DNA from 3 places in the Nonomuraea sp. NPDC050022 genome. Region 2 is predicted to be linked to each of the others. Evidence: predicted binding sites of a transcription regulator. Region 2 holds the regulator's gene; each other region holds the start of a gene.
What was found. Region 2 encodes HrcA, which represses chaperone genes, less so after heat shock. Its sites were predicted from a motif close to TTGGCACTCTCNNNNNGAGAGTGCCAA; they were not measured.
Positions count from the first base shown of each region.

Region 1: groES (co-chaperone GroES) is a predicted target of HrcA. The motif match lies at 6,363-6,389, and genes of this name have one in related genera.
Region 3: ACIBO2_RS07845 (DNA starvation/stationary phase protection protein) is a predicted target of HrcA. The motif match lies at 7,621-7,647, and genes of this name have one in related genera.

Region 1 covers NZ_JBITKE010000022.1:58,008-67,450, forward strand. The annotation lists gene tsaD (tRNA (adenosine(37)-N6)-threonylcarbamoyltransferase complex transferase subunit TsaD) at 1-670, shown strand, start outside; gene ACIBO2_RS56075 (NAD-dependent epimerase/dehydratase family protein) at 651-1,574, opposite strand; gene sigJ (RNA polymerase sigma factor SigJ) at 1,779-2,666, shown strand; gene ACIBO2_RS56085 (hypothetical protein) at 2,668-4,578, opposite strand; gene ACIBO2_RS56090 (methyltransferase domain-containing protein) at 4,758-6,071, opposite strand; gene groES (co-chaperone GroES) at 6,476-6,790, shown strand; gene groL (chaperonin GroEL) at 6,873-8,492, shown strand; gene ACIBO2_RS56105 (sigma-70 family RNA polymerase sigma factor) at 8,861-9,443, shown strand, end outside.
Region 2 covers NZ_JBITKE010000010.1:409,176-418,618, reverse strand. The annotation lists gene ACIBO2_RS39900 (SigE family RNA polymerase sigma factor) at 289-768, shown strand; gene ACIBO2_RS39895 (hypothetical protein) at 765-1,424, shown strand; gene ACIBO2_RS39890 (16S rRNA (uracil(1498)-N(3))-methyltransferase) at 1,437-2,171, opposite strand; gene ACIBO2_RS39885 (sensor histidine kinase) at 2,281-2,943, shown strand; gene dnaJ (molecular chaperone DnaJ) at 2,978-4,117, opposite strand; gene hrcA (heat-inducible transcriptional repressor HrcA) at 4,129-5,142, opposite strand; gene ACIBO2_RS39870 (hypothetical protein) at 5,287-6,051, shown strand; gene ACIBO2_RS39865 (DUF3097 domain-containing protein) at 6,069-6,878, shown strand; gene ACIBO2_RS39860 (DUF4870 domain-containing protein) at 6,875-7,729, shown strand; gene hemW (radical SAM family heme chaperone HemW) at 7,780-9,000, opposite strand; gene ACIBO2_RS39850 (glycoside hydrolase family 18 protein) at 9,094-9,443, shown strand, end outside.
Region 3 covers NZ_JBITKE010000002.1:293,742-303,184, reverse strand. The annotation lists gene ACIBO2_RS07890 (lysophospholipid acyltransferase family protein) at 1-535, shown strand, start outside; gene ACIBO2_RS07885 (MarR family transcriptional regulator) at 549-1,004, opposite strand; gene ACIBO2_RS07880 (DoxX family protein) at 1,089-1,520, shown strand; gene mmuM (homocysteine S-methyltransferase) at 1,533-2,399, opposite strand; gene otsB (trehalose-phosphatase) at 2,489-3,307, opposite strand; gene ACIBO2_RS07865 (Crp/Fnr family transcriptional regulator) at 3,350-4,054, opposite strand; gene ACIBO2_RS07860 (YciI family protein) at 4,127-4,390, shown strand; gene ACIBO2_RS07855 (VIT domain-containing protein) at 4,430-6,832, opposite strand; gene ACIBO2_RS07850 (MerR family transcriptional regulator) at 6,829-7,611, opposite strand; gene ACIBO2_RS07845 (DNA starvation/stationary phase protection protein) at 7,719-8,186, shown strand; gene ACIBO2_RS07840 (alkaline phosphatase PhoX) at 8,334-9,356, shown strand.

The DNA of each region.
Region 1 (9,443 bases), on a different contig from region 2:
CGACCAGCTCGAACACGGCCCGCTGCCCAAACCGTGCATCGCCCTGCTGGTCTCGGGCGGCCACTCGTCGCTGCTGCTCGTGCCCGACGTGGCCGAAGACGTGATCTCGCTCGGCTCCACCGTCGACGACGCGGCGGGGGAGGCGTTCGACAAGGTGGCGCGGGTGCTCGGTCTGCCGTTCCCCGGCGGCCCGCACATCGACAAGGCCGCCACCTCCGGGTCGGGCACGGCCGTCACCTTCCCCCGGGGCAAGATCGACGACGGCACGCTCGACTTCTCCTTCTCCGGGCTGAAGACCGCCGTGGCGCGCTGGGTGGAGGCCCGCGAGTCGGCCGGTGAGTCCATTCACGTACCCGACGTGGCGGCCTCCTTCCAGGAGGCCGTGGTCGACGTGCTGACCCGCAAGGCACTCCAGGCCTGCCGCAAGTACGACGTTCATGACCTGCTGATCGGCGGGGGCGTCGCGGCCAACTCCCGGCTGCGCGCCCTGGCCCAGGAGCGGTGCGACGCGGCGGGCGTACGCCTGCGCGTGCCCCGGCCCGGACTGTGCACCGACAACGGCGCCATGGTCGCCGCCCTGGGCTCCGACCTGGTCGCGGCGGGCATCACCCCGTCGAGGCTGGACATCCCCGCCGACTCGTCGATGCCGATCACGACCGTTCACGTTTGAGCCCCGTGCGATAGGTGGGGTAGGCGGGGGTCCAGCCGAGTTCCCGCTTCGCGCGGTCGCTGGAGAGCCGGATGCGTACGCCGGTCATGAAGGCGTGGATGTACGGCGTCGGTCGCAGCAGCCAGCCGGGCACCCGAAGCGGCGCGGGCGCGTTCGCCGCCTCGGCCAGCGCCCGGACATAGGCGTCGAAGCTCACCGGCTCGTCGTCCGCGATGTTGTACGCCCGCCCGGCCCGGCCCCGGTCCAGCGCGGCGACGGCGGCCGAGGCGGCGTCGTGGACGTGCACGAGCGAGATGACGCTGGCCGGGTGGACCTCCGGCAGCATCCGCCGCCTCGCCATGGCCATCATCTTCCGCGTCGTCACCTCGGGGCCGTAGAACAGGCCGTAGCGCAGGGAGACGCCGTCGATGCCCGGCGTATTGAACACCTGCTCCTCGTTGGCCCGAATCGTCCTCATGTGCACGCCGAAGGGGCCTCTGGCGGGCTCGGCGAACGGCCGGTCCTCGGTCACCGGCTCCGGGCCGTGGTCGCGGTAGCCGTACCCGAGGAAGAACGACTGCGTGACGAAGCGGTGCGCGCCGACCTCCTTGGCGGCCGCGATCAGGTTGGCCGTGCCCCGGTCGCGCAGCGCGCCCGTCGGATACAGCTGGCGGTGGAACAGCGGCAGGCCGGTGATCGCCGTCGCCTGATGCATCACCGCGTCGGCCTGGTGGTCCCGCACCGCGGCGAGCAGGGCGTCGCGGTCCATCATGTCCGCGACCAGGCCCGTCGCGCCCGCCTCCGCCAGTTTGGCGGCGCCGCGTTCGGAACGGGTGAGGCCGAGCACCTCATGGCCGGCGGCGAGCAACTGGGGGATCAGCTCGGTGCCGACGGTGCCGGTGGCTCCTGCCAGAAGTACCTTCATGCCTGCTCTGTCTCCTTGTGCGGTGTGGGGTCTTCTTTCAACGGATGCGTGGCGGGGTGCCGGATGTGACATGCCGAGCCGTCATGTGGCCCACTGGCCTCTTTCGTATGTGGCCCAGATGCCCGTTGCGCGTCTGGTCCACGTGCCCGTTACGGTGGGCCGAAACCGTCTCCCGCGGAGCCGCAGGGGGATCTGGAGGGGACCGTGGCCGATGCTGAGGCGGTGTTCGGGGAGCACCGGAGCCTGCTGTTCACGCTGGCCTACGACATGCTCGGCAGCGTGGCGGACGCCGAGGACGTCGTGCAGGACACCTGGCTGCGCTGGGCCGGTGTCGACCTGTCCCAGGTGGGCAATCCGCGGGCCTACCTGATCCGCATCGCCGTCCGGCGGTCCCTGGAGCGGCTGCGCGGCCTGCGCGCCGCCAGAGAGGACTACACCGGCCCGTGGCTGCCCGAGCCGGTGGTGACCGCCGACTACCCGGTGACGGCCGCTGAGAACGTCACCACGGGCCTGCTGGTCGTACTGGAGACGCTGTCGCCTCTGGAACGGGCGGCGTTCGTGCTGCGGGAGGCGTTCGGGTTCGAGCACGCCGAGATCGCCCGCATCCTCGACCGCACACCGGCGGCGGCGCGCCAGCTCGCCCGCCGGGCCCGCGAACACGTCCGCTCCCGCCGCCCGCGCTACCCGGCCGACCCCCGGGTGGCGCGCGAGGTGGCGGAGCGCTTCGTCGCGGCGATGGCGGGCGGCAGCCTCGCCGACCTGCTGGCGGTGCTGTCTCCGGACGTCACCATGTGGAACGACGGCGGTGGCCGCGTGCACGCCTCACTACGCCCGATTCACGGCTCGGACAGGGTGTCCCGCGTACTCATGGGAATCGCGCCCAGGTACGTGGACCTGGACCTCCTCTGGACGGCTGGGCCGATGTTCCTGCTGCTGGCCGGGGGCCAGGTCCGGGTCGCGCTCACCGTGGAACCTGACGAAACGGGCACTCGGGCGGGCGGGCTGTATGCGCTGGTCAACCCGGACAAACTTGCACATGTGCGTCGACCTGCTCGCGTTGGGTCGCGCGCCATGGCTGTGCCGGACGGGTAGCTCAGTCTTTTCGCGTAGGGCGGAGGAGGGCTTCGGCGAGGGCGAGCATGGTCTCCTCCAGAGCGCCCAGACGCCTGGTGAGGTCGGTGGTGGCGGGCTCGACGATGTCGGTCACCGTCTGGGTGAGCTCGGTGCGGTCAGGGCGCGCCGCGACCAGCTCCGTGAGCACCGCCGCGGCGGCGGCCAGGCGCTCGCCCTGGTGGGTGGTCTGGGAGTCGAGGAGCTCGCCCACCCGCTCGCCGATGCTGAGCGTCGCGGGCAACTGGCCGATGCGCTGGTTGACGGCCTCGATCCGGTCGTCGACGGCTTCGAGGTGCTCGCCGGCCTGCTCGGCGTGCTGGGCGAGGCCGGTCAGGTGGGTCTCCACGCCGTTGAGCTGGCTGCCGAGACCGTCGAAGCGGGTGGTCACCCGCTCCTCCACCTCGCCCAGGCGTTCGTCGAGCGTGTCCATGCCGTTGTCGAGCTGGTTGAAGCGGCCCTCGTTGCGGGTGGCGGAGTCGATGAGGTGGCGGTCGGCGGCGGCCAGGCGTTCGTCGAGCCGGATGAAGTGGCCGTCGACGCGGCCGTCGAGCGTGTCGAAGCGGTTGTCGTGGCGGGACAGGTGGCCGTTCACGGTGGTCAGATGGCCGCTGACCGTGCTCAGGTGGCCGTCGACCGTGGCCAGGTGCTCGTCGACGCCGCCGAGCCGGCTGTCGAGGGCGCCGTGGACGTCGAGGAGCTTGCCGTCGACGCCGTCGAGGCGCCCGGCCACGCGCTGCTCGCTCTCGTCGAGGCGGCCCGCCAGGCGCTGCTCGGTCTGGTCGAGGCGGCTTGCCGCGCTCTGCCGGGTGTCGTCCAGGTGCTCGGTCAGGGTCTGCCCAGTTTCGTGGAGCCGGGCGGTCAGCGCCTGCTCGGCCTCGTCCAGGCGGTCGGCCAGGCCCTGCTCGGACTCGCCCAGACGGGCGGTGAGCCCCTTCTCGGCCCGGTCGAGGTGCGTGGTCAGGCTCTGCTCGGTCCTGTCCAGGCGGCCGGTGAGCCGCTGGTCCAGGTCGGTCAGTAGGCCCTCGGTCTCGCCCAGGCGTACGGAGAGGCGCTGCTCGGTGCCGTCCACCTGGGCGACGAGCCGGTCCGTGGCCGCGGTGAGCTTGCCGCCGAGCTGGTGGGCGGCGGCGGTGAGCCTGCTGTCGAGCTGGTCGGTGGCCGCGTCGAGCTTGCCGTCCAGCTGTTCGGCGGTGGCGGTGAGCTTGCCGTCGAGCTGCTCGGCGTTGGCGGCGAGCTTGCCGTCGAAGCTGTCGGGCAGCTCCAGCAGCGCGCCTTCGATGCGGTCCGTACGGGCGGTCAGCTCGGCGAGCGACTTGTCGATGCGGCTGAAGCGGCCGGCGGCGGCCTCCATGCCCGTGTTGAGGTGACCCAGCCTGACACCCAGGTCGCTCATTCGCTTGGTGATGCCCTCCGTGAAGTCGAGGACCGCCTGCAGCTTCTTGAGCACCTCGTCCACGTTGTCGCCGACGGTGCCGACCTCGGCCCAGAGCCCCGGCAGCTCCGCCACCGGCGCGACCCGCTGGTGAACCGACTCCACATGCGCGTCAACGGTGCCCACCTGCTCGCCGACGGCGTCGACATGGTCGCGCACCGCCTCGACATGCTGGGCCAGGCCCTCCGCCCACATCGGCGGTTTGGCCGCGATGTCGTCAAGCCGCCCGCTCACCGTCTCGAGCGTGCCGCTCAGACCCCCCAGCTCCCGCTCGCGAACCTCCCTGAGCAGCCACTCCATACCCTCAAGGCGCTGGCGGATCTCGTCGAGGACGGCCCCCTGGGTCCGCTGCTCGTAGACGTGGTCCTGGGACGCACGCGCGAGCAGGTCCCGCATCCTTTCGGAGATGGCGGAATCGCCGCCTGCCTGTAGAAGGGTGGTGTGGTTGGCGTGATCCACCGAAAGGCTCCTTCGCTCGCCGACGGTCTGCCGCGCAGCGGTGGGACAGGTCCGGTTTGCAGATGAAACGAGAACGCGGCTAACCGCCAAAGGGGGAGGACTCCCGCGTGCTCACCTTAGCCGCTCGATCAAGGTCCGTCAGGAGCGAAGTAAAAGATCGGGGTTGACCCGATAATGCCCTACTTTGCCATTTGCGCAGGTGGGGATGGGTGACAAATCAGGACGGAAGGCTTATCCATGATGCGGGTAAGTATGATTACCGCAGATTTGTCACCCGAAAGTCGCAGGTCATTTCTGAGTCGTTCGATGTCGACCGCCGAGGCTCGCTTCTTGATGACGACATTTCCGACTTGCCGCTCGCGGAGAGTGGCGCGGAGGCGCTTCAGAGAGAACGGCAGCACTTCTTCCACCGTGTAACGCGCGGCCCATGGGGTGTCGAACGGCTCGTCGCCGGTGATGTAGGCGATCATCGGGTCGGGGAGACGGCCGCCGACCATCTCGGCGACCTCCCCGACGAGGTGCGCGCGGATCGCGGCCCCGTCGGGTTCGTACACGAAGCGGCCGACGGGGCCGGTCGGCGCCTCGGCCCCGCGGGCGACGAGCGTCTCGCCGCCGGGCAGCAACGTCGCACGCCGCACCGGCCCCTCGCCTCGCGCCGCCCCCTCGCCTCGCGCCGCCCCCTCGCCTCGCGCCGCCCCCTCGCCTCGCGCCGCCCCCTCGCCTCGCGCCGCCCCCTCGCTTCGCACCGGCCCTTCGGCTTGCGCCGGCCCTTCGGCGGGGCCGGTCCAGAGGGCTGCCTCCTTCACCTCGCCCTTGTACGACACCCACTCAGCTTCGGCTTCGCCCGGGATGAACTCGTACGGGATGCCCGGAGCCACCTTCAAGCAGGCCCGCCGAGCCCTGGCGACCAGGTCGAGCACGACCGGCCACGGCGGCGAGTAGGCCATGGGGTCGAACGTCCTGCCCCGGCTCGTCCGGCGGGCGGGGTCGGCGAACAGCCAGTCGTAGTCCTCGGGCGAGACCGTCGCGGCGTCCGCCTGGCGTACGGTGACCCGATCCGCGAGTCCGAGCGCCTCCGCGTTGGCCCGGGCGACGGCGACGGTCAGCGGGTCGAGGTCCACGGCGTCCACGACGCAGCCGGCGCGGGCCAGGGCGAGGAAGTCGCCGCCGATGCCGCAGCAGACGTCCACGACCCGCGTCCCGCCGGCGGTTCCGGCCAGGCGGCGGGCCCGGTGGGCGCCGACCTCGGCTCGGGTGGCCTGCTCCAGACCGTGCGGAGTGAAGTACATGTGGGCCGCGTCGGCGCCGAACTTGGCCTTGGCGCGCTCGCGCAGCGCCGCCTGGGTGAGCGCGGCCGAAGTGAGGTCGGCGTCGTACGACCTGCGCAGCCTCGTCGCCGCGACCACCGGATCGGCGCCCACCACCTCGACGGCCTCGGCGAGTGCGCGCTGCCCGCGCGGGGTGAGCAACTCGGTGAAGGCGTCGAGATCCACGTCACCCGACGTTAGCGTCTCCCCGCCGCACTCCAGCCTGCGGCCGTGCGCGTACGGTGGTGGACTGGAACGTTCGCCGTGCGCGTACGGCGGACGGCTGGAACGGCCGCCATGCGCGGGCGCGGTGGCTGGAAGGTCCGCTGTACGCGGAGGTGGGGGCTCAGGCGTTCGCCTGCGCCAACAGCCCGTGTCACCCCAATTACCCCCAACCTTGGGCAAGCTCTTGGGCCTTATCGCTCTGAGCAGACGCGTTCGTGTTGACTGTCAAGCCCCTCTTGCATATGTTTCCTGTTGGCACTCTCCCCTTGAGAGTGCCAACGTGCGACGAGGCAGGTCTGACACCCGCGACGGCAGGCCCCGCTGGTCGCCTCTTCTAGATCATTCAAATCTGAAGGGGAGGTCCGATCGTGACGACCGCCACCAAGGTTCCCGTTAAGCCGCTCGGCGACCGCATCGTGGTTCAGCCGCTTGAGGCCGAGCAGACGACCGCTTCCGGCCTGGTCATTCCTGACACCGCCAAGGAGAAGCCGCAAGAGGGCAAGGTCCTCGCGGTGGGCCCGGGCAACTGGGATGAGGACGGCGACAAGCGTATTCCGCTCGACGTCGCTGAGGGCGACATCGTCCTCTACAGCAAGTACGGCGGCACTGAGGTCAAGTACGGCGGCGAGGAGTACCTCGTGCTCTCCGCCCGCGACGTTCTCGCGATCATCGAGAAGTAAGCCGGATGCGTCAGGCCCCGGGCGCGCGTCTCCTCTGAGCGCGTGCGGCCGGGGCTTTCGACGCTAGGAGAGGACTTTCAGCATGGCGAAGATCCTAGCGTTCGACGAGGACGCACGCCGCGCGCTTGAGCGTGGCGTCAACGCCCTCGCGGACGCCGTGAAGGTAACCCTCGGCCCCCGTGGCCGCAACGTCGTCATCGACAAGAAGTTCGGTGCTCCGACGATCACGAACGACGGCGTGACCATCGCTCGTGAGATCGAGCTGGAGGAGCGCTACGAGAACCTCGGCGCCCAGCTCGCCAAGGAAGTCGCCACCAAGACCAACGACGTCGCTGGTGACGGCACCACCACCGCGACCGTCCTGGCTCAGGCGATGGTCCGCGAGGGCCTGCGCAACGTGGCCGCCGGCGCCTCGCCGCTGTCGCTGAAGCGCGGCATCGACAAGGCCGCCAAGGCGGTCAGCGACAAGCTGCTGGCCAGCGCGCGCCCGGTGGAGGACAAGAAGGAGATCGCGAACGTCGCGACCATCTCCGCTCAGGACGCCAAGATCGGTGACCTGATCGCCGAGGCGTTCGACAAGGTGGGCAAGGACGGTGTTCTCACCGTCGAAGAGTCCAACGCCATGGGCATGGAGCTCGAGTTCACCGAGGGCATGCAGTTCGACAAGGGCTACCTGTCGGCCTACATGGTGACCGACCCCGAGCGCATGGAGGCCGTCCTCGAAGACGCCTACATCCTGCTCACCCAGGGCAAGATCTCCTCGATCTCCGACTTCCTGCCGCTGCTCGAGCAGATCGCGCAGACCAAGAAGCCGCTGCTCGTGGTCGCCGAGGACGTCGAGGGCGAAGCCCTGGCCGTCCTGGTCACCAACAAGATCCGTGGCACGTTCACCTCGGTCGCCGTCAAGGCGCCGGGCTTCGGCGACCGCCGCAAGGCCATGCTGCAGGACATCGCCATCCTCACCGGTGGCCAGGTCGTGAGCGAGGAGGTCGGCCTCAAGCTCGAGAACGTCGGCCTTGAGGTGCTCGGCAACGCCCGCCGCATCGTCGTGACGAAGGACAACACGACCATCGTCGACGGCGGCGGCGACCAGCAGGCGATCGAGGACCGGGTCAAGGAGATCAAGATTGCCATCGAGCAGTCTGACTCCGACTGGGACCGCGAGAAGCTGCAGGAGCGCCTCGCGAAGCTGGCCGGCGGCGTGTGCGTGCTGCGCGTCGGCGCCGCCACCGAGGTGGAGCTCAAGGAGAAGAAGCACCGCCTCGAGGACGCGATCTCCGCTACGCGCGCCGCGATCGAGGAGGGCATCGTCTCCGGCGGTGGCTCCGCGCTGATCCACGTCGCCAAGGACCTCGACGACCTGGGCCTGACGGGCGACGAGGCGACCGGTGTCGCCATCGTCCGCCGCTCGCTGGTCGAGCCGACGCGCTGGATCGCCGAGAACGCCGGTCTCGAGGGCTACGTGGTCACCCACAAGGTCTCGGAGCTGTCGGCGGGCAACGGCCTCAACGCCGCCACGGGCGAGTACGGCAACCTGCTCGACCAGGGCGTCATCGACCCGGTCAAGGTCACCCGTTCGGCCGTCCAGAACGCCGCGTCGATCGCCGGCATGCTCCTCACCACCGAGGCGCTCGTCGTCGACAAGCCGGAGGAGGAGCCGGCCGCCGCCGGTCAGGGCCACGGTCACGGCCACGGCCACTGAGCCCTTCCTTCCTCACCCGACCCGTGCCTGATTACAGGTGCGGGTCGTGTGCTTTCTCCGGCGCGCCCCTGGCCTCCAACCCCCGCAAAGCCATGTATGGCATATGACATACGGGCAATCCTGTCGATGCTGCTGAGAGGGTGAGCGAAGGGCGATGAACCGGGAAAGTGGTTTATTCGGGTAAACCGGATGTGTGGCTTAAGCGTCTAGGCGTCTGACAATTTCTGCACATTTTGGGTTATGGGATGAAATATTCTTCCGTAATAAAGGCTTAGTGTGGCCGGTTGATTACTGCCCGTTATCGCCGCGTCAATGTGACCAATCCGTAGCCGTTCGCGATGACGACAGGCCCGATCAGTGCGGGCATCATGCCTATCGTGAGCGAGGGAAGCGTCGCCGACGCCAAAATTGGGGTAAGGCTCGCGTCGAGACTTCCGGCACGGACGGATGACTCCGACCTAAGGGAACTGACGAGCCTCGCCGTACAGGGAGATCGCAGTGCGATCGAATCCCTGCTCGGCGAGTTGCGTCCGATGGTGGTGCGCTATTGCCGCGCCAGGCTGGGCAGGGTTTCAGGGCAATATCACATTGCCGATGACGTAGCCCAGGAGGTGTGCATCGCGGTCCTGTCCGCGCTGCCGCGATACCGCGACATGGGACGGCCTTTCGCCTCCTTCGTCTTCGGTATCGCCTCGCACAAGGTGGCCGACGCGTTGCGGAGTTCGGTCCGCTCGGCCGTACCGACTCAGGATCTACCGGACGGGCCCGACGACGGACCGGGGCCCGAGGAGACGGTGGTCCGCTACATCGAGGTGGAGTACGCCCGCAGGCTGCTCGCCAGGCTCCCCGACAACCAGCGCGAGTTGCTGTTGTTGCGGGTGGTGTCGGGGCTGTCGGCGGAGGAGACCGGTAATGTACTCGGTATGTCACCAGGTGCGGTCCGTGTTGCTC
Region 2 (9,443 bases):
TCGATCCTAGATCGGCCGGAATCTGCTGTCTCCGTTGCGAATCGGTAATCCGCCGTGCCGTGCGTCCGAAGATCCTCGCGGTTAGGGTTAGTGTGCGAGACTGCCGAAAAACAAGACGATTCAGGGTCGGGCGAAGCCACCTGGCGAGGACACGACTGGCTAATGCCCTCTAAGGAACCGCAAGAGCGTAAACCCTCCGGGAAGGCTGCGCGTCCCAATGATGTGACCACCGAAACCCTCTTGGCCGACAGGTCGCTGGGGGCGGTGCCGGTCGGGTGGGACGCCGACATGGCCGTGACCGCGCTTTACAGTGCGCACTTTCGGTCATTAGTGCGTCTCGCTGTGTTGCTGGTGCGAGACATGGCAACCGCGGAAGAAGTCGTGCAGGACACGTTCGTCGCCATCCATGGCGCATGGCGTAGACTGCGCGATCCCGACAAAGCACTTGCCTACCTGCGGCAATCCGTCGTCAACCGGTCCCGTTCCGTGCTGCGTCACCGCGCGGTCGTCGAGAAGTACGCGCCCAAGGGCCTGCCCGATGCTCCGAGCGCCGAGAACGGCGCGATCGGCGAGCTCGAACGCACTGCCGTCATCGAAGCGCTAAGGTCCCTGCCAACACGTCAGAGAGAGGCACTCGTCCTTCGCTACTACGGTGATCTGTCCGAGGCTGAGATCGCCCACGCCATGGGCATCAGCAAGGGTGCGGTCAAGAGCCACACAGCTCGTGGCATGGCCGCCTTGCGATCCGTCCTGGAGAAAATGTCATGACCCAGTCCCCCGACGAGTACGGCGACGTCCTGCGCCGTGTGCTCCGAGCGGAGGCGGACACGGTCGTGCCCTCGCCGGAAGGACTGGAGATCATCCGCGCCCGCATCGAGCGGCGCGGGGTGCGCAACCTGTTCTGGTGGCGAGCGGGCGCCGCCGCCGCCAGCGCGCTGCTGGTGGCGGGCACGATCGTGATGGTCGTCCCCGAGTTGCGCCACAAGGTCATGCAGCAGGACACCATCGAGCCGGTCAAGGACACCAGGTCCAAGCCGCCGTCCAACTCCTCGACCAGCCGGCCGGCCTCGCCGAAGCCGAGCCCGCCGGCGGACGATCCGCCCGCCGTGGTGCCCGCCCCGATCACCTCCGCGCCGTTGCCCGCCTCGGAGACCGCCAAGTCCACCAGCAAGCCGACGCCCAAGGCGACACCGACTCCCACGTGCCCCACTCCCACGACGCCCACCGAGGAGCAGCCGCCGGAGGACTGCCCCACGGACGAGGCGACGCCCACACCGACGCCTACGCCGACCCCCACGCCGTCGGACACGAGCATGCCCGGCGGGCCCTGCCCGCTCGAGGAGTGCCCACCGACCGACATCGACACGACGCCCGGCACCTTCGCCAGCCCGCTCGGCGGCACCCCTCTCGCGACCACACCGTGAGCGGCTGAGAGCTCACCAGCGTCCGGTACGCGCCAGGAGTACGGCCGCCGCCGCCACCCCCGCCGTCGAGGTACGCAGCACCGTCGGGCCGAGCAGCACCGGCACCGCCTTCGCCGCCTTGAACCCGGCCAGTTCCGCGTCCGAGACGCCCCCTTCGGGCCCCACCACGACGACGATGTCGCCCCCGGCGGGCAGCGTCACGCCCGACAGCGGCTCGGCGGCCTCCTCGTGCAGCACCAGACCGAGCGCCGCGCCGCCGAGCAGCGCCTCGACCCCGGCCGTGGCCACCGGCGCGGCCACCTCCGGCAGATGGAACCTGCGCGCCTGCTTGCCCGCCTCCCGGGCCGTCGAACGCCACTTGGCCAGCGACTTGGCCGCCCTGTCGCCCTTCCACTGGGTGACGCTGCGAGCCGCCGCCCAGGGCACGATCACGTCGACGCCCGCCTCGGTCATCATCTCGACGGCCAGCTCGCCCCTGTCGCCCTTGGGCAGCCCCTGGACGACGACCAGCCTGGGCTCGGGCGGCGGCACCTCGTAGCGGCCCAGCACGTCGAGTCTGAGCGCGTCCTTCAACGCCTCGCGTACGACGCACTCGGCGACCGTGCCGGCGCCGTCCGTCAGGTCGATCCGCTCTCCGGCGCGCAGGCGCCGGACCGAGGCCGCGTGGCGCCCTTCAGGACCGTCGAGGACCAGCTCCGGCCCGGTGCGGTCAGCGAGGCCGTCGGCCAGGAATACCGGCACGGTCACCGGCGATCACCCCAAAGATTTTCACGTTCAGTAGCCATAGGATCACGAAACGATTAAGGTTGGCCGCGATCGCACCTTCCTGAGGTCACTCTACGAGGGGTCCAGAGCGATGACCGTTCCGTCCAGGAACACCCGCCGCGCGCGGCGCTGGCCGTGCGCACTGAAGACCCGGCTGACCGTCCTGCTCACCGTCCCTGCCACGATCGCCCGCGCGGCGCCGCGCCGGCTCGCCGGGAAGGCCCCGGACACGACGGGGCCCGCGGCCGAGGAGCCCCACCGGCCCGCCACCGGCCGCCCGCGCCGCCCGCCCGATCCCGTGGCCGTACGCGACGTGCTCCGCTCGGCCCTGAGCGCGGCCGGGTCGGGCCGCGCGGTGCTGGGGGAAGTGGACGACGCCCTGCTCAGGGGCACCGCCGTCGCCGAGATCGCGCATCTGGTGACCGAGTTGGTCGACAACGCGCTGACCTGCTCTGCGCCCGACACCGAGGTGGAGATCCGGGCCAGCACCCGCGAGGGCGAGTGCCACATCGCGATCGTCGACCAGGGCGTGGGGATGACCGAGGGAGAGCGCGCCGCCGCGAACGCCCGGCTGCGTGGCGAACGGCGCTTCTTCGCCGCCCCCACCCGCTACCTCGGCCACTACGTGGTGGGCAGGCTGGCCGAGCGGCTCGGCGTGCGCGTGTGGCTGGACGAGTCGCCGCCACACGGCATCACCGCCCGGGTGGCCCTCCCGGGCGAGCTCCTGGTGCCCTCACGGGTCACCGGCCGCTGAACGCGTCCGTTCAGCGGCTGTTGAACGCGTCCGTTCAGCGGCCGTTGAACGCGTCCCGCAGCCGCGAGAAGAACCCCTGCTGCCCGGGGGCGAACTTCCCGGGCGGCCGCTCCTCGCCACGCTGCTTGGCCAGCTCGCGCAGCAGCCCCTCCTGCGCCTCGTCGAGCCGCAGCGGAGTCTCCACGTTGACGTGGATGAGCAGGTCGCCGCGGCCCGTCTCGTTGAGCCGCTGCACGCCCCTGCCGTACATCGTGATGACCTGGCCCGACTGCGTGCCCGGCCGCACGTCGACCTCCTCGGAGCCGTCGAGCGTCTCCACGGCGAGGTTGGTGCCGAGCGCGGCGGCCGTCATCGGGATCTGGACCGTGCAGTGCAGGTCGTCGCCGCGCCGCTCGAAGATCTCGTGCGGGCGCTCGACGATCTCCAGGAAGAGGTCTCCGGGCGGGCCGCCGCCGGGGCCGATCTCGCCCTCACCGGCGAGCTGGATGTGCGTGCCGTCCTCGACGCCCGCGGGGATGCGGACCTTGATCGTACGGCGGGTGCGCACGCGGCCGTCACCCGAGCACTCCTGGCACGGGTGGCGGATGATCGTCCCGAAGCCGCCACACTGGGGGCACGGCCTGGAGGTCATGACCTGACCCAGGAACGACCGGGTGACCTGGGAGATCTCGCCGCGTCCGTTGCACATGTCACAGGTGTCGGGGTGGGTGCCGGACGCGGCGCCCGCCCCCTGGCAGACCTCGCAGAGCACGGCCGTGTCGACGACCAGCTCGCGGGTGGTGCCGAAGGCGGTCTCGCTCAGGTCGAGCTCGACGCGGATGGTCGCGTTGCGCCCTCTCCTGGCCCGCGAACGGGGCCCGCGGGCGCCACCGGCCGTGCCGAAGAAGGCGTCCATGATGTCGCTGAACGGGAAGCCCGCGCCGAAGCCGGCCGCTCCCTGACCCGCGCCGGCGCCGCCGAAGGGGTCGCCGCCCAGGTCGTACATCTGACGCTTGTTGGCGTCGGACAGCACCTCGTAGGCCTGCGTGATCTCCTTGAACCGCTCCTGGGTCGCGGGGTCCGGATTGACGTCGGGATGGAGTTCGCGGGCAAGCCTGCGGTAGGCCTTCTTGATCTCTTCCTGACTGGCGTCACGGCGCACCCCGAGGGTGGCGTAGTAGTCGCTGTTTGCCACTTATCGACCTCTTATGATGCAGCCAGGATTTGGCTGACGTAGCGTGCCACCGCGCGCACGGCGCCCATCGTCACGGGATAGTCCATCCGCGTGGGGCCTAGCACGCCTAGCCGAGCCAGTTCGTTGTCGCCAGAACCGTACCCGGTTGCGACGATCGACGTGCCACGGAGGAACGGGTTCTCCGAGCCGATGCGCACGGTGAGCGTGGACGGGGTGTCTGTGGAAGTCTCGCCGAGCAGCCGCATGAGCACGACCTGCTCCTCCAGTGCTTCGAGCACGTCGCGCAGCCCGGTCGAGAAGTCGGCCCCGGCGAGGTTGGCCGCACCGGCGAACACGATCTTCTCATCGTGGCGCTCGACCAGCGTCTCGAGGAGCACCGACAGGATAGTGGCCACCACGGGACGGTCCTCGACGGGCAGCCGTTCGGGCAGGTCGGCGACCTGATCGGGGACGTTGAGCAGGCCGCAGCCGTCGAGGGAGGCGTTGAGCACCGCGCGCAGGTGCGCGATGCGGGTGTCCTCCACCACTTCGGGCAGCTCGACCACCCGCTGCTCGACGCGGCCCGTGTTGGTGATCAGCACGAGCATGATCCGCCGGTCGTGCAGGGGCACGAGCTCGACGTGCCTGACCGTCGAACGGGTCAGCGTCGGGTATTGCACGACCGCGACCTGCCGGGTGAGCTGCGCCAGCAGCCGCACCGTGCGGGTGACCACGTCGTCGAGGTCGACCGCGCCGGCGAGGAACGTCTCGATCGCCCGGCGCTCCGCCCCGGACAGCGGCTTGACCTGCGAGAGCCGGTCGACGAACAGGCGATAGCCCTTGTCCGTCGGCACGCGGCCCGCGCTGGTGTGCGGCTGGGTGATGTAGCCCTCCTCCTCCAGGGCGGCCATGTCGTTCCTGACCGTCGCTGGGGAGACCTTCAGGTTGTGGCGTTCGGCGAGCGCCCTGGAGCCCACCGGCTCGTTGGTGGACACGTAGTCTTCGACAATGGCGCGGAGCACCGCCAGCTTCCGATCGTCGAGCACGCGCTCACCTCCTACCTCTGCCTTTCAGGAAACGACAGGTCTAGCACTCTGTGTTCCCGAGTGCCAAGTGTACGGCTCCCGCCCACAAGGTGCGATAACACCGGAGCTAGCGAGTGGCCGCCCATAGGGCGCACACTGGCCGATATGACCGATGACTCCCAGCCCCCCTCCTACGGTCCGCCGCCGGGACAGGGTCCGTACCAGGGGCAACCTCCCCAGTTCGGCCCGCCGCCGCCCCAATATGGTCCGCCGCAATACGGCCAGCAGTACCCCCAGCCCGGCCCCTACGGGCAGCAGCAGCCGTACCAGCCCGGACCTTACGGCACGCCGCAGCGTTTCGGCCCTCAGGTTGACCCGAAGTTGATCAGACCGCGATTGCGGTGGATCGCGGTCGCCTGGGGACTGGCCCTGCTCGCCGGTCTGGCCGGGGTGGGAGTGTTCGTCAGCGGCATCCTGAACACGGTGGGCGCGGTGGCCCCGTCCAAGACGTTCACGGCGGGCCAGAGCGTCACCGTGCCGCTGGACCCGGTAGAGAAGCCGGTGGTGTACCTCGCCAGTGAGAGCCAGGTCCACTACATGTGCCGGATCGACGGCGGTCCCGGCCAGGCCAAGCTCGCCAAGACGTCGGGCACCGAGCGGGTCACCGTCAACGGCACGCAGTGGCAGCTCATCCTCGTGGTCAACGCGCCGGCCAAGGGCGACTACCAGTTCACCTGCACGACCCAGGAGCCGACGAACGTGCGCTTCGGAGTCGGCCGCGACTTCGCCGCCGCCGCGGGTGGGCTGGTGGGCGGTGTGGCGGCGCTGGTGGTGATCCCGGGTCTGGGCGTGCTTGCCGCCGTCATCACGACGATCATGGTGGTGACCCGGCGCAGCTCTCATCGCAAGCGCCTTGCGGCGGGCGGGTGATTTGCTACGGTCCCCGTGTGTACGACGGCGATGTTCTAGCGGGAAATTGGCGGCGGCCGGGCAAGGGCAAGATCCCACAGGTGCCCGCCGAACTCGATCTGGTCGTGGAGGACGCCGAGAGCGGCTTCTGCGGCGCCGTGGTGGCCTGCGACAAGGAGGCCGTCACGCTGGAGGACCGCTTCGGCAAGCGCCGCCTGTTCCCGTTCGCGCCCGCCGCGTTCCTGCTGGACGGCAAGGTCGTGACGCTCGTACGGCCGGCCGCCCCGGGGGTGTCGAGCCCCAGGCGGAGCGCGTCCGGCTCGATAGCCGTCGAGGGCCTGCGGGCCAGGGTGGCCAAGGAGAGCCGCATCTACGTGGAAGGCGTGCACGACGCCGCCCTCGTGGAGAAGATCTGGGGCCACGACCTCCGGGTGGAGGGCGTCGTGGTCGAGTACCTGGAGGGCGTGGACGACCTGCCCGCGATCGTCGCCGAGTTCGGCCCGTCGCCGGAGCGTAGGCTGGGCGTGCTGGTAGACCATCTCGTACCGGGCTCCAAGGAGAGCCGGATCGCCGCTCAGGTGACCTCACCCCACGTGCTCGTCGTGGGCCATCCCTACGTGGACATCTGGCAGGCGGTCAAGCCCTCCGTGCTGCGGATCCCGGCCTGGCCGGACGTGCCGCGCGGGGTGCCGTGGAAGGAGGGCGTGATCGCCGCCCTCGGCTGGCGGATGGAGCCGGCCGACGCGTGGCGGCGGATCCTCGGCGCCGTCTCGGCATTCACGGACCTGGAGCCCGAGCTGCTCGGCCGGGTCGAGGAACTGATCGACTTCGTTACGGAGGCACCATGAGCCAGGATCCCCCGCAGCCGCCGCCGGACGATGATGCGACGCGGCGCATCTCGCAGTCGGACATCAACCCCGAAACCCCTCAGCAACCGGAGTACGGCGCCCAGCCCGGATCGGGTCCGACGCCTGGGTATGGCGGCCAGCCTGGATCTGGTCCCGCGCCCGAATATGGCGGCCAGCCCGGATCGGGTCCCGCGCCTGAATATGGCGACCAGCCCGGATACGGAGCTCAGCCCGGCTCCGGTCCCGCGCCTGGGTACGGCGGCCAGCCTGGCCCCGGTCCGACGCCCGGGTACGGTTCCGGGCCTCAGGGCGGTCCTGGGTCGGGGCCGCAACCTGGTTACGGTTACGGGCAGCCTGGATCCGGTGGCTATGGGCAGCCTGGTTCTGGTGCCTACGGACAGCCTGGTTCCGGCGGCTACGGCCAGTCGCCCGGTTACGGTTACGGGCAGCCGCCCACGCCGCAGCCCGGCTACGGCTACGCGGCCCCGCAGCAGCGTCCGCCACACGTCCCCGGCGTCTACGGTCCGCGGCCGGGCAGCGACGACACCACGATGGCCATGCTGGCCCACCTGCTCGGCCTGCTCGTCTCCTGGATTGGCCCACTGATCATCTACCTGATGAAGCGGGACGAGTCACCCTATGTCCGCGACCAGTCGGCCGAGGCGCTGAACTTCCAGATCACGATGTTCATCGGCTACGTCGTCGCGGGCCTGCTGACGGTCGTCCTGATCGGGATCATCCTGTTCCCCATCATCTGGATCGTGTCGCTGATCTTCCACATCCAGGCCGCCGTCGCCGCCAACAAGGGCGAGAACTACCGCTACCCGATCGCCATCCGCATGGTCAGCTGAGCCGATCGCGTACCAGAGTCGGCTGAGCAGATCCCGTACCAGGGCAATGTTCAGCCGAGCAGATCGCGTACCAAGGCATCGGCCAGGAGCCGGCCGCGCAGGGTGAGCACCAGCCGCCCCACCTTGAACGGCTCCGGCTCCAGCAGGCCGTCGCCCAGCGCCACCGCGACGGCCGTACGCGCGCCCGGAGCCACATCGGCGACCGGATAGCCGGAGGCCAGCCGGAGCTCCAGCATCAGCCGCTCGGCGTCGCGGTCGTCGTCGGCGAGCACTTCGCGCGCGTGCGCGGGCGAAGTGCCCGCGGCCAGGCGCTGCGCGTAGGCGGCCGGATGCTTGACGTTCCACCAGCGGGTGCCGCCCACGTGGCTGTGCGCGCCGGGGCCGACCGCCCACCAGTCGCCACCGGTCCAGTAGAGCAGGTTGTGCCGGCACCGCGCGTCGTCGTCCGTGGCCCAGTTGGACACCTCGTACCAGCGCAGGCCCGCCTCCGCCAGCAGCGCGTCGGCGATCTGGTAGCGGTCGGCGGCCACGTCGTCGTCGGGCATCGGCAGCTCGCCGCGCCTGATCCTGGCGGCCAGCCGCGTGCCGTCCTCCACGATCAGCGAGTAGGCGGAGACGTGGTCGGGCTCGGCGGCGATCGCCGCCTCCAGCGACGCCCGCCAGTCGTCGTCGGACTCGCCCGGCGTGCTGTAGATCAGGTCCAGGTTGACGTGCTCGAAACCGGCCTTCTTGGCCTCGTGTACGGCCTGCGCCGCCCGGCCGGGCGTGTGCTGCCGGTCGAGCACCTTGAGCACATGCTCCCTGGCGCTCTGCATGCCGAAGCTGACCCGGTTGAAGCCGCCGTCCAGCAGCCTGCCGAGGTAGGCCGGGTCGACCGACTCGGGATTGGCCTCCGTGGTCACCTCGGCGCCCGCCTTGAGCCCGAACTCCGCGTCGATCGCGCCGAGGATCCGGCCCAGGTCTTCCGCAGGCAGGAGGGTGGGCGTGCCGCCCCCGAAGAACACGGTCTCGACCGGAAGCTCCACGTCACCGAGGACGCGTCGTGCCAGCCGTACCTCCTCGATGGCCGTGTCGGCGTAGTCGCGGTGCGAGGCACCGGGGCCCAGCTCGGCGGCGGTGTAGGTGTTGAAGTCGCAGTAGCCGCAGCGCGTCACACAGAACGGGACGTGCACGTAGAAGCCGAACGGACGCTCGCCGAGACCGCGCAGCGCGCTCTCGGGCAGGTCGCCGGACGGGGGCGCGGGGTCGCCGTCAGGCAAGGTGGATGGCACGACTCCAGTGTGCCCGTTGCCATTGACTGCCTGATCCAGCGGCTCTACGATCCGTGAAACTTATAGGAAAGTTTCCTAATTGGGGATCGCCTGGTGAAGACGAAGATCCTGATCGCGCTCTCGCTCCTCCTCGGTCTCTCAGCGGTCGCGGTGCCCGCCGAGGCCCATACCGGCTTCAAACGCGTCGCCTACTTCATCCAGTGGGGCGTCTACGGCCGCAACTACCACGTCAAGGACGTCGAGGCCAGCGGCGCCGCCGCCAAGCTGACCCACCTCAACTACGCCTTCGGTTTCGTCAACGCCGAGGGGACCTGCTACTCGGCCGATCCCTGGGCGGACTGGCAGCGCCCCGTACCGGCCGAGCAGAGCGTGGACGCCGTCGCCGACGCGCCCGGACAGGCCCTGAACGGCAACCTCAACCAGCTGCGCAAGCTCAAAGCCAA
Region 3 (9,443 bases), on a different contig from region 2:
GGTCATCTCGCTCGGCAAGTCCGACTACTTCACCGGGCGTGGCGTCAAGGGCTTCTTCACCCGGCTGTTCTTCAGCGGCGTCGGCACCGTGCCGATCGACCGGTCGGGCGGCAAGGCCAGCGAGGCCGCGCTGCGCACCGGCATGCGGGTGCTGCGCGAGGGCCACGTCCTGGGCATCTACCCGGAGGGCACCCGCTCACCCGACGGCCGCCTGTACAAGGGCAAGACGGGCGTCGCCCGCCTGGCCCTCATGTCGCGGGTGCCGGTGATCCCGTGGGCCATGGTCCACACCTTCGAGATGATGCCCCCCGGCCACCCGCTGCCCAAGCTCGGGATCCGGCCCGGGGTGCGATTCGGCAAGCCGCTCGACTTCTCCCGCTATTACGGGATGGAGGGGGACCGGCTGGTGCTGCGCGCGGTGACCGACGAGATCATGTACGCGCTCATGGAGCTGTCGGAGCAGGAGTACGTCGACAAGTACGCCGCCAGCGCCAAGGTCGAGATGGAGCGCGCGGCCCGGGCCGCCAAGGGCTGACCACCACCGTTCACTACTGCCGTAGTGCCTGCTCGGTCTTGCGCATCGCGGTGGTCATCGTCTCCAGCTCGCCGCGGGTCATCCGGTCGATGAGGTAGGCCCGGACGACCTCCACGTGGCCGGGGGCGACCCGCTCCAGGCAGCGGACGCCCGCCTCGGTCAGCACCGCCAGCACGCCGCGCTCGTCTGACGGGCAGGTGGTCCGCTCGACCAGGCCCGCCTTCTCCAGCTGCCCGATCTGGTAGGTCAGCGCGGACTTCGACACCACGACGCCCCTGGCCAGCTCCGTCATGCGCATCTGACGGCCGGGGGCGTCGGCCAGGCGCGCCAGCACCTCGTACTGCGGGTGGGTCAGCCCGGCCGCGGCCTTGAGCTGCTCTTCGATGCGTCGCTCCAGCAGGTGGGAGGTCGACAGGAAGGCGCGCCAAGCCGCCATCTCCGTCTCGTCGAGCCACGCGGTGTCCGTCACGGCGTCCAGTGTACTTGTTGTTCAGATTTGAACTTCCGGGTAGAGTGCTGGTTCAAATCTGAACTACTGCCTTTTGGAGAGCGCATGCTTGACCAGTCACGTTCCGTAGCCATCCTGGTCGCCCGAGTGGCCGTCGGCGTGATCTTCCTGGTGCACGGCTACCAGAAGTTCGCCATGATGGGGATCGCCGGGACCACCAAGTTCTTCGAGTCGGCCGGGATCCCGCTGGCCGCGGCCGCCGCTCCGGCGGTGGCGGTGCTGGAGGTCGTGGGCGGCCTGGCGCTGATCCTCGGTGTGGCGCTGCCCGTCGTGGGGACGCTGCTGGCGCTGGACATGGCGGGCGCGATCCTGTTCGTCCATGGGGCCAACGGGTTCGCGGTGGACAAGGGCGGCTTCGAGTTCGTCCTGTCGCTGGCGGCGGGCGCGCTGGCCGTCGGCTTCAGCGGAGGTGGCGCGCTCGCCCTCGACCGCGTGCTGTCCTCCCGCCGCCGCACCCCGGAGAACGTCGCAGCCTGAGCTTGACGTGGCTCAGGACAGGTGGGCGCGGATCTGCTTGATGTGCTCGGGAGTGGTACGGCAGCAGCCGCCGATGAGCGAGGCGCCGGCCCGTTGCCACTCCTCGGCCGCCTGGCCGTACTCCACGGGCTCGGCGGTGCCGCGCCACCGGCCCTGCTCGGCGTCCCAGTATTCGCCGGAGTTCGGGTAGACGACTACCGGCAGGCCGCCGGCCAGCGTGGCGATGAGGCCGGGGATGTGCCGCGGCGCGGTGCAGTTGACGCCGACGGCCACCACCTGCGAGCTGCCGGCGAACAACGCGGCGGCCTCGGCGATCGGGGTGCCGTCGTTGAGGTGCGCGGCGTCGCGGCAGGAGAAGCTCACCCACGCCTTGACCGACGGCGTCTCGGCGAGCAGCCTGGCCAGCGCCCGCGCCTCCGGGTAGGACGGGATGGTCTCGCAGGCGAGCAGGTCGGGCCCGCTCGAGGCGAGGATCTCCCAGCGTGGCCGGTGCCACGAGAGCAGGCCCAGCTCGTCGAGGTCGTAGTCGCCGGTGTATTCGGCGCCGTTGGCCAGGTAAGCGCCGTAGGGGCCGATCGAGGCGGCCACCAGCCCGCCCCCGGCCTCGTCACGAGCCTGGCCGGCCAGCTCGACCGAGAGCCTGATCAGCCGCTCGGCCTGCGCCTCGTCGAGTCCGCGCCGGACGAACCCCGGGATCGACGCTTGGTAGCTCGCGGTCGTGGCCACGTCGGCGCCGGCGGCGAAGTAGTCGGCGTGCACGCGCCGGATCAGCGCCGGATCCTCCACCAGCAGCCGCGCCGACCACAGCTCGTCGCTCAGGTCGGCGCCGAGCATTTCGAGGCGGGTGGCCAGGCCACCGTCCAGGACAAGGGTGCTCACCCGTCCAGAGTATGGTGCCCCGCGTACTCGACAGCACTTTCCGGCTCGGGTGAACCGCTCTAATAAGGCGGGTGAATTTCCGGCCGGGGCTATTGCGTTTGCCGGTTGTCATGGAAAGCACGGATTATCTCGTCCAGCATGGCCGGCACGTCGGCCGGGCCGGCCACGGTGAAATCCGCCTGGCGGGCCAGTTCGTCGCCGGTTTCGCTGTTCGCCACCGCCACTTTGACCCCGACGAACTCCGGGTCGCCTTCCTCGCGCGTACGCAGGGCCTCGAAGGCGCGGGCGTCGGACAGGTCGTCGCCGAAGTACCAGGCCCTGGCCAGGGCGGCGCTCTCCGCTTCGACGACGGTGCCCTTGTCGCCGTGCACCGGCGGCTTGAGCTCGACCACCATGCGGCCCAGCTGCTCGGCCAGGCCCAGCTCGGCGGCCTTCGCCGACGACCATCTCTCCACCGCGCCACGCAGCTCCGGATCCGCTCTGTAGTGCAGCGCGACCATCAGCGCCTTGTCCTCCACCAGCACCTTGCCCGGCAGATCGCGGGCGGCCTCGGCGACCAGGCGGCGGATGACCGGCGCCCATGGCTCCGCCTCACCGGCGTTCCTGATCTCGCCGTCGACCACCGTCTGCAGGCCGTACAGACCGAAGAGCCGCACGCCGGGGGCGCCGGAGAAGCGGTCGCGCAGGAACGCGGCGGGGCGCGCGGAGACGACGGCGACGCGGGCGAACAGCTCCGCCAGCGCGCCCAGCCGCTCCACCGCCCCGGGGACGGGGAGCACCGCGTCGGGATCATTCATGATGGGCGCGACAGTGCCGTCGAAATCGAAGAAGAAACCCGATTCCCGGGCCGCGGAAACGGTGGCGGAGATCGCCTCGGCGAAGCGCAGCGGTGCGCGAGAGGTCGCCATGTACGGTGACGATAGAACAGGCCGCCGGACTTCGATAGACGCCTATTCGTATTTCGGGTGGACCTGGCCGGAGTTCGTTCCGCCGCCGGTTGGAGTGGTCTTCGCGATGCGGGCGAGCGCTTCGGCGTCCTTTACCGTCACCTCGCCGTCGCCGATCTCGACGAGCTCGCGGCGCTCGAAGGACCGCAGGGCCCGGTTGACGCTCACCCTGGTCGCGCCGATCTCGGCCCCCAGGCCCGCCTGTCCGGCGTGCAGCTGGACCCGGCCGCCTTCGCCGCGTCGTACCAGCCACTTGGCCACCCGCGCGGAGACGTCTAGCACGACCGCGTCCGTGAGCCGCTCATCGAGGTCGCGTACGGTCTGGGCGAGTGTACGCATGAGCCGGGCCGCCACCGACGGCTCGGTGGCGATCACCTCGAGCACCGCCACGCTTGGCAGGTAGGCCACCTCCACCGGCGTGAGGGCCGTCAGCGTGGCCCGGTGCGTGCCCTCCACCAGGAGGGTCGTCTTGTCGAACGCCACGGGTGCGGCGTCCACCGACAGCACCACCTCGCGGCCGTCGACGCTCACCCGCCCGGCCTTGACCCGGCCGTCGAGCAGCACGATCAGCTGGTCGGCCGGGTCGCCCTCGGTGCAGAGCACCTGCCCCGCCGGGTAGCGCCGCTGCCGCGCGACGGACTCCAGCCTGCGCAGCCCTTCTTTGCCCAGCTCACGGAACATCGGGAGGGCGGCCAGCGTGTGCGTCATGTATCAGGTGATACACCACGGCCGTGCCCGGTGTTGCGGCGACCGTCCAGCTCGCGGGCCTAGCGTGCGGGTATGGCGAGATTTGTGGTGCAGCTGGCGTTCGACGGCGATCCCCGGCGGCTGGCCGTCCGGCCGGCACATCGGGACCATCTGCGCGGGCTCCATGACCAGGGGCGGCTGGTGACGGCGGGGCCGTGGGCGGACGACAGTGGGGCGTTGCATGTGTACGAGGCGGCCGATGAGGGGGAGGTGCGGGACATCCTCCGGAGCGATCCGTATACGGCGGTGAACGGGTATGAGGTGGTGCTGCTCAAGGAGTGGACGCCGATTCTTTAGCAGATCACCCCATACCCACAGGTCACGCGGGCGCTGCCGTCAGGTGCGCTTCCAGAACGGGCGGCGGGGCGTACCCGGCGCGGACGATCCGGTCGGGGCCGAGGGTGATCCGCTCGTGAGAACGGTGAGCACCTCGATGGCGTGCGCCCGCAGCGCTTCGGCGTCGATGCCCGGTTGCTCCGCCGTCTGCAGCTCGCGGCCCAGGGCGGCCAGCTCCGGATGCCCGCCCAGGAAGGCGGCCAGCGCCGACAGCCGGGAGCCCAGATCCGCCAGGTAGAGCGGGTCGGGAGCGCCGAGCAGCGCCCGGAGCCGGTCGAGCTCGACGACCAGCTGCGTCCTGACGGACTCCAGGCCGGGCCCGCCCGGCCGGGGAGCGGCGGGCGGCGCGAACCGCGGCGACGGGCTCATCCGCCCACCGGCCGAGCTACCGCCGAAACCACCGGCTGAGCCTCCCCCAGGGCTGCGGGGCGCGGCCCCGCCGGGCCCCCTGGTGCGGCGGGTCGCGTCTGGGTCGCCGGTCTCCTGGGTGCCCATGAGGCCGTGACTCTGGCCGGGGGCGAAGCCCGGGTCGGGGATCGACATGGGGCGGGATGGCGCGGCCATCACCGCGGCCTGGGCCATGAAGGGCATCATCGGCGGGTTCTGCGGCATATCCCAGCCGCTCGGCGGCTCCACCGGCTGGATGACGCGGTGCTCCGGCTCCCCTTCCGCCACCTTTCTGGTGTCGATCGCCACGTAGGCGGTGAAGCGGCACAGGACGCCGTTCTCCAGCGAGACCCGGACGATCTCCGCCTCCAGCTCGTGCTCGCCCATGGCGTACCGGTCCTCCAGCTCGCGCAGGTGCGCGCGGGCCCAGACGGCGCGGATCGCCGGGTTGTCCACCACGGTGCCCGTCACCTGCTGCTCCCACGGGGCGCCCGACGCCAGCCCGCGTACGGTCACCGACGAGCCGTCCCGGTAGCGGCCGTGCACGCGCAGCGGGACGCCCGGGAAGATGGAGCCCAGGTGGGTGACCGTGCCGGGCTCCACGTCGAGGCCCTTGAGGGACAGGTCGGTCACGAGGGGCGCGCCGATGCGGCGGTGGATCTGCTCCATGGCGGCGTCCAGGCGGTCCTCCGACTCGACCAGCTCGCAGCGGCCCGCGCCCAGACCGGCCAGCCGGCCCAGGAACCCGGCGTTCACCGCCCGGTCGATGCCGACGGTGTGCACCCGCATGGCCGACAGCGCGCCGCCGGTCTGCTCCAGGATCTGGTCCTCGTGGCCCACCTGTCCGTCGGTGACCAGCACCAGGACGCGTTCGCGCCCGTCCTGGTCGCGGAGCAGGGAAATCGCCCGGCGCAGCGGCTCCAGCAGTTCGGTGCCGCCGCGGGCCTCCACGCGCGCGAGATGTTCGACCGCGCGGTAGCGGTTGCGGTCCGAGGCCGTCACGAGCCCCTCGAACGCCTCCTCCACCACCGAGTCGAACGTCAGCACCGCGAAGCGGTCCTGCTCCGTCAGCGTGTCGACGATCCGCGCCGCGGCCCGGCGCGCGGCGACCATCTTCCAGCCGCCCATACTGCCCGACCTGTCCAGCAGCAGTACGAGGTCACGTGGCGTGCGCGGCGACTCCAGCGCAGGGGGTAGCACGGTCAGCGAGAACGCGCCCCGGCCGTCGAGCTGCAGCGCGGTCGAGGCCTCGAACGACAGCCGCAGGATGAAGTCGCGGTCCAGCCGCTCGCCCGGCCGCAGCCGTACGGTATGACCCTCCTCCTCGACCACGTGCAGGCTGGAGGACAGCTCCCGCAGGTCCAGCCCGGCGGGGTCGATCGTCGCCGTCAGCGACAGGCGTACCGGGTCGGGGAAGCCGGGCAGGAGCACCGGCGGCGTGATCCGCGAGGCGTCGGGCACCGCGTCGGTGTCGGGCGCGGTGCCGTCGCCGGCGCCGGGGCCGTCGAGCGGCGTGCCCGGAATGTAGCGGGGGGCGACGACCAGCGGGAAGCGGAACGTGGCCGCGCCGTCCTCGTACGGCAGCGGCTGGCTCAGCGTGAGCCGGACCGTCACCCGCTCGCCCGGCAGCAGGTTGCCCACCGTGATCGTGAACACGTCGGGCCGGTCCTCCTCGGCGATCGCGGCCCGCTTCCCCTCGCGCAGCGCCCGGTCGTAGTCGGCCCTGGCCTGGCCGCGCTCCTTGAGCACGCCGTCGATCACCCGATCGTCGGCCTCCATCCTGAACCCCGTCACCGCCGCCCTGTCGGGCAGCGGGAAGACGTAGGTGGCCTCCAGCGTGACGTCGTACGGGTTGCGGAAGCCCTGCGTCACCTCGACCTCGGCCATCAGGCCGGAGATGTCGGCGGACACGTCGACGCTCTCCAGAGGCAGGTTCCCGCGCGCGGTCCGCAGCGCGCCGAACCCGGCGTCCGGCACCGGCAGGCACCGGGTGGGCTCGAGCGAAGTGATCTTCATGCTAGCTTCCTCTCTTCGAGCAGCGCCAGCAGCGGTGCCGCCGCGGTGAGTACCGCCTGGATGTCGTCTTCAGCCGGGGTACGGCCGGCACCGTCGAGCACGAGCGTCACTCCGTCGGCCAGCCTGATCCCGCGCACCAGCGCCCCGTGCCTCGTCGGCCGGGGGAGGTGCCCGGGCCGGCCCGCACCGTCGGACGGGGGAGGATCGGCCGGTCGCGGAACGCCGATGGGCGGGGGATGCGGAAGGGCGGGACCGGTCGCATCGGCGGGGTGCGCGGCCCAGAACCGTCCGCGCGGGCTCCCGGACCGAGCCGCCGAGCCGTCGGGGAGGGCCGGCGGCTCAGGCGTCTCGCCCTCCGGAAGGTCCGCGGCATCGTGAGCCGCCTCACCCTGGGGCGCGGGCGTCGTGGCGTCCAGAACGGCCGCCGTCGCCGCGACATCCTCGTCCAGGGGCGACCATCCGGGGTGGGCCGTCCGCTCCAAGGTCGTGTCCGTGGCGCCGGTCAGGGCGGTCTGGATCTCCGCGATCGAGCGCCCGGCCGCCTGCAGCCGCTTGATGGCCACGAGCTGCAGCAGATGCCGCCGGCCGTACTGGGCGATCCGGCCGCGCCTGGTCAGTGGCGGGTCGACGAGGCCGATCGTGGTGTACCACCTGATCAACCGTTCGCCGGGCACGTCGCGGACCCGGCCGTTGAGCGGCTGCGCGTGCGGCTGGGCGTGCGCGCGCAACGCGTCGGCGGCGCGCTCCGCCAGCTCACGGATGGTCCAGGTCTCGCTCATACCTTCACAATTACACTGTCACTATTGCAGTGTCAACCGAGGGAAAGCGGGCAAAGGGGGTGGGTCGCAAAGAGACCCTGATGTCGAACCACGGGGAGGAACACATCATGGCTACGATCACCGGTCCGCTCTCGGGCGAGGCGAAGAAGACGGTCGCGACGGCCCTTCAAGGAGCTCTGGTCGATCTCCTCGATCTTTCGCTGCTCGCCAAGCAGATGCACTGGAACCTGACCGGCCCGCACTTCCGGCAGATCCACCTCCAACTCGACGAGGTCACCGCCCTGGCCCGTGAGCACGCGGACACCATCGCCGAACGCGCCGTCGCCCTGAGCATCAACCCGGACGGCCGCGCGGCCACCATCGCCAAGTCCACCAAGCTCTCGCAACCGGAGAACGGCTGGATCGAGGACGGCAAGGTCGTGGCGACGATGACCGACATCCTGGAGGCCGTCGGCAAGCGAATGCGTGAGCGTGTCGCCGCGACCGACGAGCCCGACCCGGTCAGCCAGGACCTGCTCATCGCGGTGGCTCAGGACATCGACAAGCAGCACTGGATGTTCCAGGCCCAGCGCTGACACCGCCACTGCCCGCGCTCCCGGGCGGCCGGCGCATCGTCGCGCTCACCTGACGGCCAGAGATTTCGCGCAGAGTTTGATCTCGGGCCTCCCTGTCATTCATGTCGGCGGGGTCGACTAGCGTGGCACCTAGAGGGAGGCCTCACGATGTCCAGCAAGACTCTCCTCCGCACGGGCCCGCTCTGGCAGGGCGGGATGAGCCCTTACGGCCCGCTGGAGCCGCCAGGCGGCGACGATGTGGCGCTGCCCGGGGGGTTCAGCGGCCGGGTCGTGGCCCGCTCGGGCCAGAAGGTGGCCGGGCTGACGTGGCACGCGGCACCCGACGGCGGTGCGTGCTTCCCTGACGGCACCGGCTGGATCTACGTGTCCAACTCCGAGCTGCCGCTGCTCGGCGGCGCGTCCGCGCTCCGGTTCCGCGCCGACGGTTCGATCGCCGACGCCTACCGCATCCTGTCCGGCACCGACCGCAACCGCGCGGGCGGCGCGACGCCGTGGCACAGCTGGCTCTCCTGCGAGCTCGGTGACCGCGGCCAGGTGTTCGAGTGCGATCCGTACGGCATGCGGGCCGGGCGCCCCCGCCTGGCCATGGGCCGGTTCAAGCACGAGGCCGCCGCCTGCGACCCCGACCGGCAGGTCGTCTACCTGACGGAGGGGGAGCCCGACGGGTGCTTCTACCGGTTCAGGCCCGGCGATTGGGGCGATCTCACTGAGGGCACCCTGGAGGTGCTCTGCCTCGCCGGTGACTGGAAGCCCGTGCCGTCGCCCGCCGCCCTGCTCAAGGCCACGCGCCACCAGATGGACGACGCCCGCCACTTCGACGGCGGCGAGGGCTGCCACTACGCCGGCGGGGTCTGCTACTTCACCACCGAGGGCGACAGCGGCCTGTGGGCCTACGACGCCGAGACCTCCACGCTCGACCGGATCTGCGACGGCGTACGCGCGATCACCGCCGCCCCCTCGGGCGACCTCTACGTCGCCAGGCAGTCGACGGAGATCGACGTCATCACCCCCGACCGGGCGGTCACGCCGTTCCTCAAGCTCGGTGGCCTCAGCGGGGCCGAGCTCACGGGGCTGGCGTTCGCGCCCGACGGCGGGCGGCTCTACTTCTCGGCCAGACGGGGCCGCGACGACGGCCGCACCTTCGAGGTGGCCGGCCCCTTCCGCGCCTAGCCCGGTCGCGCACGTCAGCTCCGCCGGATCGCGGGGAAATGCCCTCCGGCCCGAGTACGGCAAGCTGGTCACGGAGGCGGCTCGCAC